DNA from 2 places in the Nocardioides sp. NPDC127514 genome. Region 1 is predicted to be linked to the other one. Evidence: riboswitches for the same ligand, from Rfam matches in the RefSeq annotation. Region 1 holds a riboswitch; the other holds the start of a gene.
What was found. A riboswitch is a leader RNA that binds a small molecule or an ion and turns the genes downstream of it on or off. The one in region 1 is predicted to bind cobalamin.
Positions count from the first base shown of each region.

Region 2: it holds a riboswitch for cobalamin, as region 1 does, so the genes downstream of both, ABTX24_RS29485 (ribonucleotide-diphosphate reductase subunit beta) here and ABTX24_RS05990 (magnesium chelatase subunit D family protein) in region 1, are expected to answer to the same signal.

Region 1 is NZ_JBEORF010000005.1:205,342-208,745, forward strand. It holds gene cbiE (precorrin-6y C5,15-methyltransferase (decarboxylating) subunit CbiE) at 1-1,181, opposite strand, end outside; cobalamin riboswitch at 1,198-1,338, shown strand; gene ABTX24_RS05990 (magnesium chelatase subunit D family protein) at 1,364-3,404, shown strand, end outside.
Region 2 is NZ_JBEORF010000057.1:3,220-6,623, forward strand. It holds gene ABTX24_RS29480 (ribonucleoside-diphosphate reductase subunit alpha) at 1-1,217, opposite strand, end outside; gene ABTX24_RS29485 (ribonucleotide-diphosphate reductase subunit beta) at 1,217-2,236, opposite strand; cobalamin riboswitch at 2,369-2,586, opposite strand; cobalamin riboswitch at 2,675-2,858, shown strand; gene ABTX24_RS29490 (FecCD family ABC transporter permease) at 2,979-3,404, shown strand, end outside.

The sequences.
Region 1 (3,404 bases):
AAGGACCACTGCGTGACCCTCCGTGCGGGAGTCCAGCCGGTGAAGGTGCCGATGGGGGCGGAGGTCTCGACGGCGATGCGGGTGAGCTCGCCGCCGTGCTGCTGGTAGGCGGTGGCCAGCAGCTGCTCGGTCTCCAGCGTCACGCCGTGGACGACGAGGCGGCCTCCGGGGCGGAGGGCGGCCAGGCAGGTGTCGAGCACTCCGGGGCGAGTCGAGCCGCCGCCGATGAAGATCGCGTCGGGGGCCGGGAGATCGTGCAGCGCGTCGGGGGCGCGGCCTTGGACGACGGCGAGGCCGGGTACGCCGAGACGGGTCGCGTTGCGGGCGATCCGGGCCGCCCGCTCGGGCGAGGCCTCGACCGCGGTCGTGGTGCAGGAGGGGTGGGCCCGCATCCACTCGATCCCGACCGAGCCGGCACCGGCGCCGACGTCCCACAGGTGCGCCCCGGGGGTGGGGGCCAGGCGTGCCAGAGCAGAGGCGCGCAGGTCGCGCTTGGTGAGCTGACCGTCGTTCTCGAAGACGTCGTCGGGCAGGCCCGCGGCCCAGCCGAGGAGGGTGGTGCCGACGCACTCGATCGCCACGATGTTGAGCCGTGGCGACTCGCCCGCCCAGGTCGAGGCGGTCCCGGTCCGTGCGCTCTCGGTCTCCGCTCCCAGGTCGCCCAGAACGGTCATCATGGACCCGCCGAAACCGGCCGTGACCAGGAGGTTCGCGATCGAGGCTGGGGTCGATCCGTCCGAGGAGAGTGCGAGGATCCGGCGACCGGGGGCGAGCTCGCGGGCGACCAGCGACACGTCGCGGCCGACGAGGCTGACGACCGCGCACGACTCCGCGGGCCAGCCCATCCGGGCGCGGGCGAGGGCGACGGAGGAGACGGCCGGTTCGATGCGTACGTTCTCCGGGCCGAGAAGCGAGATCAGGGTCGTTCCGATGCCGGAGACCAGCGGGTCGCCCGAGGCCAGGGTCACGACGGGGGCGTCGTCCGGCAGGGACTCGAGGAGAGCCGGGAGGCCCTCGCGCAGCGGCGACGGCCAGGGCTCGCGGCGCTGGCCGGGGACGTCGGGGACGAGGTCGAGATGACGCTTGCCGCCGAGGAGGACGGCGGACTGCAGGACCAGCTGCTGGTGACGTACGGGAATCTCGTCCCAACCTCCGGCACCGATGCCCACCACGACGATCATGAGGCCAGACGCTACAGTGACCGCACAGGCGCGAGGTGCCCCGACTGGGGAGAATCTGGGAAGCCGGTGAGATTCCGGCACAGGCCCGCTGCGGTGAATCGAGCCCCATCACGGGGACTCGACAAGTCCGAAGACCGGCCCCGCGTCCATCCAATCAACGCGATAGGGAGCGGGAGCCTCTCATGCCGGTGCACTACCCATTTTCTGCCGTCCTCGGCTGCCAGGCGGACGACCTCGACGACATGGGCCTCGCGCTCGTGCTCACCACCATCTCCCCGGAGATCGGCGGGGTCCTGGTCCGTGGCGAGAAGGGGACCGCGAAGTCGACGGCCGTACGCGGTCTGGCGGCCGTGCTGCCCTCGATCTCGGTCTACGCCGGGGATCGGTTCTCGATCGACCCGGCCGACCCCTCCGCGGAGTCGCCGGACGGGCCCTTCGGGTCCGCCGCCGTCGTGGAGAGCCGGCCGGTGCGGCTGGTCGAGCTCCCGGTCGGCGCCACCGAGGACCGCGTCGTCGGCTCGCTCCACCTCGAGAGCGCGCTCTCGCGCGGCGCGGTCGAGTTCGAGCCGGGACTGCTGGCGCGGGCACACCGCGGCCTGCTCTACGTCGACGAGGTCAACCTGCTCCACGACCACCTGGTCGACCTGCTGCTGGACGCGGCGGCGATGGGCCGGGTCTCGGTCGAGCGCGACGGCGTCTCGGTCGAGCACGCCGCCCGGTTCGTGCTGATCGGCACCATGAACCCCGAGGAGGGCGAGCTGCGCCCGCAGCTCCTGGACCGCTTCGGGCTCACCGTCGAGGTCGCCGCGCCCCGGGATCCGGCGCTGCGCGCCGAGGTCGTACGCCGCCGGATGGCCTTCGACCTGGATGCTCCCGCGTTCGTCGAGCGCTATGTGGCCGCCGAGCGTGACCTGACCGCACGCGTCTCCACCGCCCGCGCCCTCGTCGGGAAGGTCCGGCTCACCGCGCCCGGGCTGCTCAAGATCGCCGAGGTCTGCGCTGCGTTCGAGGTCGACGGGCTGCGCGCCGACATCGTCACCGCGCGCACCGCGGTCGCGCACGCCGCCTGGGCCGGGCGCTCCGAGGTCACCCGCGAAGACATCCGCCGGGCCGCGCTGCTGGCCCTCCCGCACCGCCGCCGTCGCAACCCCTTCGACGCTCCCGGGCTCGACGAGGACCTGCTCGACCGCATCCTCGGCGACGAGGAGCTGCCGCCCGAGCCGCCGGAGGGCGGGCCGGACGGCGGGCCGGACGAGGGTGGCGCGCACGACGACTCTGTTGGTCCCACTGAGCCAGATTCCGCTGGGCCTCCGCCTGGCAGCTCCGACGACTCGACCGACGCGGAGCCCCCGACCACCGATCAGCAGTCCCCGCCGGTCGAGCCCGCGAGCGACGACTCTTCGATGGTTGAGCCCGCGAGCGCAGCGAGCGGTGTCGAAACCAACACGGTCACCGCCGCAGGCGCCGCCTACCGCCCCCGCCTGCTGACCGTCTCCGGCCTGGGCACCGGCCGCTCCGGCGGCCGGAGCAAGGCGATCGGCAGCAGCGGCCGCCGGATCGGCGCGGACACCAGCACCCGCGGCTCGCTCCACCTCGTCGAGACGCTCAAGGCGGCCGCAGGCAAGCAGAGCGCCCGGGACCGTACCTCGGCGAAGGTCGAGCTCCGGATCGAGGACCTCCGCACCGCGGTTCGCGAGGGCCGCGAGGCCAACCTGGTGCTCTTCTGCGTGGACGCCTCCGGGTCGATGGCCGCACGCAAGCGGATGGCGCAGGTCAAGGCCGCCGTCCTCTCGTTGCTGCTCGACGCCTACCGGCGCCGCGACAAGGTCGGGATGATCACCTTCCGGGGCGAGGGCGCCGAGCTGGTGCTGCCGCCGACCGGGTCGGTCGACCTCGCCGCGGCCCGCCTCGACGAGGTGCCCGCCGGAGGACGTACGCCGCTGGCCGAAGGCCTCCTCGAGGCCGCCCGTGTGCTCCAGCGCGAGCACCTGCGTGACCCCGATCTGCGGCCGCTGCTGGTGGTCGTCACCGACGGTCGCGCCAACTCCAAGACCCACGGCAAGGACGCCGTCCGGCGCTCGCAGCAGGCGGCTGCGTACGTCGCCGGACTCGGTGTCACCACGGTCGTCATCGACTCCGAGAGCGGGCCGATGCGGCTCGGGCTGGCCCGCCAGCTGGCCGAGCACCTGGGCGCCGAGCACGTGCCGGTCGCCGAGGTGAGCG
Region 2 (3,404 bases), on a different contig from region 1:
TGCGAGTTGCGCCGTCCGACGCACCACTCCGGAATGCCCGCGACCGAGCCCATCCACCGCGACGCGGCGTCGGCATCCGCCGAGATCCGCTCGAAGATGTCCTTGTTGAGCGCCGCCGCCTTGTCCGACTCGAACGGCACCCGCTGCTTCTGCAGGTAGTCGTGGTAGCCCATCACGCCCAGCCCTAGGCTGCGGGCCTTCTCGGTGTAGCGCACCGCCCGCTCCAGGCCGCGGATCGTGCGGGCCTTGCGCAGGAACGCCTCGGCGACCGCGTCGAGGAAGACGGTCGCGACGTACGCCGTGTCCTGGTCCTTCCACTCGTCGTAGGTCGAGAGGTTGAGCGAGGAGAGCACGCAGGTGTAGGAGTGGTCCTCGTCGGAGAAGAGGGTGATCTCCGAGCACAGGTTGGAGGCCTTGTTCTCCAGCCCGTTGGCCTTGTAGGACTCGGTCTGGGCCGCGTTGACGGTGTCGACCTTCCAGATGTAGCCCTTGCCGAGCACCACCCGGATCTTCAGCACCCGCTGGTAGCGCTCCAGAGCATCGCGATCCCCGGCCAGCATCCGGTCGATGAACGCCTGGCTGAAGATCCAGCCGATGTTCTTGTTGGCGGGCTCGCGGAAGATCAGGTCGGCGAGCTCGTAGAAGTCCGGGTGGTCCACGGGCAGGTAGCCCGCCCAGGAGCCGCGGCGGGTGGCGCCCTGGCTGATCTGGTTGGTCATCTCCACGAAGTTGCAGAAGACCGGGACCACGCCGTTGGCCTTGCCGTTGTCGCTGAACTTCGCGCCGCGGGGCCGGACGTCACCGAGGTACGCCGAGGTCCCGAACCCGTTCTGGGAGAGGATCGCCGCCTCCTTGAGGGTCTCGTAGAAGCCCCACACCGAGTCCTCGACGTACGAGCCCTCGCACGAGACCGGCAGACCCCGGTCGGTGCCGAGGTTGGACAGCACCGGCGTCGACGGCGAGAGCCAGCCGTTCCAGATCGCCTCGAAGAACCGCTCCGTCCAGGAGACGCCGTCCTCGCGGGGGTACATCTCGTCGGCGAGGTCGCCGGCGGTGCTGGCGATGGTCTCGTAGCGCTCCCGGACGCTCTGGTCGGCGACGGTGTACTTGGCCTTGAACATGGCATAGCCCGCCGTGGTCATGAAGGCGGGCACGACGCCGTCGGCCTGCAGGGCCTTGCGCTCGGCGGAGAGCGCCTCCCAGTTGCTGTTGCTCATTAGAAGCTGAACTCCGTCTCGCCGATGTTGCGGTTGTATTCGTTGCCGGTGACCTGGAAGAAGTCGTGGAACTGGGTGCCGTTGATGCCGCTGTAGAACCACTCGGCGATCGGGTTGGCCTCGACGTTGAACAGCGGCTCCATCCGCATGTTCTCCAGGGTCATGTCGATGCGGGACCTCACGAAGGTCTCCAGGTCGGCCTGGTCGATGCCGGTGATCGGACCGTGGTCGAAGAGCATCTCCACGATCCGGGCCTCGTGGGCGTAGAGGTGCTCGGCGACGCCACGGACCCTCGCGAAGAGGTCGTCGCGCTCGGCCTCGAACTTGTCGGCCGGGACGGTGGCGGCGTACTCGTCCAGAGTGGTGTTGAACAGCCAGGCGCCGCCGGTGGCGTGCAGGTTCTCGTCGCGGGCGGAGAAGTTGATGCCGCTGATCACGTTCTGCAGCAGGTTCTTCCCACCGGACTGGAAGTGCTTGAGGAAGGCGAAGTTGGAGTAGAGGACGCAGTTCTCCATCAGCGTGAAGACGCTCAGCGCGTAGAGGAGGTCCTCGTCGGCGATCGCGTCCCACACGAACTGGATCCGCTCGGCCAGCACCGGGTCGTTCTTGTAGGAGTCGTAGAACTCCTCGGTGTCGATCATCAGCACCTTGTTGAGCTTCGCGTAGAACGGCGCGTGCATGTTCAGCTCGGCGAAGGAGAAGGCATTGGCCATCATCTGGACCTCCGGACGCGGGAACGCGTGGAAGATCCGGTCGCCCCACACCTCGCCGCCGAGGATCAGCTCGTAGATGGTGAACAGCTTCAGCGTGGTCTTCACCGCCGCCTGCTCGGCGTCGGTCATGTTGACCAGGAAGTCCTGCTTGTCGTTCTCGACCGGGATCTCCTCGGCCGTCCAGAAGATGCTCCGCTGCTTCTTGGCCAGGTCCTCGGCCATCGGATAGTCGAAGACGTACGCCGACTTCTCGGTGCGGATCGGTAGACCCTCGGTGTCGATCAAGCCCCATGCCCCCTTGCTCACGCGGGCCCCGCGGCCCGCTGGATGTCTCGTGCATCCGTGCCGGGGCAGGGAGGACGGCGGCAGCGCGCCGGGCGGACCCGGTCACGTGGTGCTCGCTCGATCCCCTGACCTTCCCTCGAGGTCGCGGACCCCACCATGAGGTGGGCACTGGCAGGTCTTCGGACTCGTGGGCGTGGTCGTGCTGGTCCTAGTGGCCGTCGCTTCCCAGGGGCATGGCTTGCTCCCAGTGCTTCGTGACGGCGGTCGTTCCCACTCACCGCTGCGGGGCAGTCCCGGACTCGCACCGGGTTCCCTCTTGCCTCTCCCGCCCCGTCGCCGAGGTGGGAGAACCAGCTGCGAGGACCACTATATGCGGGAATTACATCAATGCAACTTCCTAGATCTTGTGCTTCGCCGTGTCGTCGGAAACATCCTCGGCACCGGTTCTACGACCCGTGCTAGCCTCTGCGCCGAGTCGAACGCATCCTGATGGATGCCAGGGAACTCCGGTGTGAATCCGGGACTGGCGCGCAGCGGTGAGGGCGACGGCGACGCTAGGCAGCCACTGGGGAACGGGTCCCTGGGAAGGCAGCGTCGCCGGTTGAACCCGAGTCCGAAAACCTGTCGGCTCAGACGTTCGTCACGGCCCTCGCGACCAGGGTCCAGAGGACCTGAGAGGCCGAACTGCGTGCAGACGCCGTGCCGCGAGACCCCCACCCTGATCCCGAGCCCCGCCGGTGCCGGGAGGCGGCGGCTTCCGTTCGTGCCGCTGGTCGTCGGGCTGCTGCTCGCCGCCGCGTTCAGCGCCGTGGCGTCCTTGGCCTTCGGCTCCGAGCGGATCCCTCTCGGCGAGGTCGTCGCGGCCGTCGTCGACCGGCTCCAGGGCGACGCACCGGGGAAGTGGGACGTGATCGTGTGGGAGCTGCGCGTCCCCCGGGCGCTGATGGCGCTCGCCGTCGGCGCGGGTCTGGCCGTGGCCGGTGCCGGCATGCAGACCCTGGTCCGCAACCCGCTCGCCGACCCGTTCCTGCTCGGGATCAGCTCCGGCGCCTCGGTGGGCGCGACGGCCGCGATCACCACGGGCGCGCTGGCCGGTCTCGGCACGTACGCCGTCTCCGGCGGCGCCCTGCTCGGAGCCGTCGGCTCGGCGCTGCTGGTCTGGCTGGTGGCCACCGCCCAAGGTGGGCTG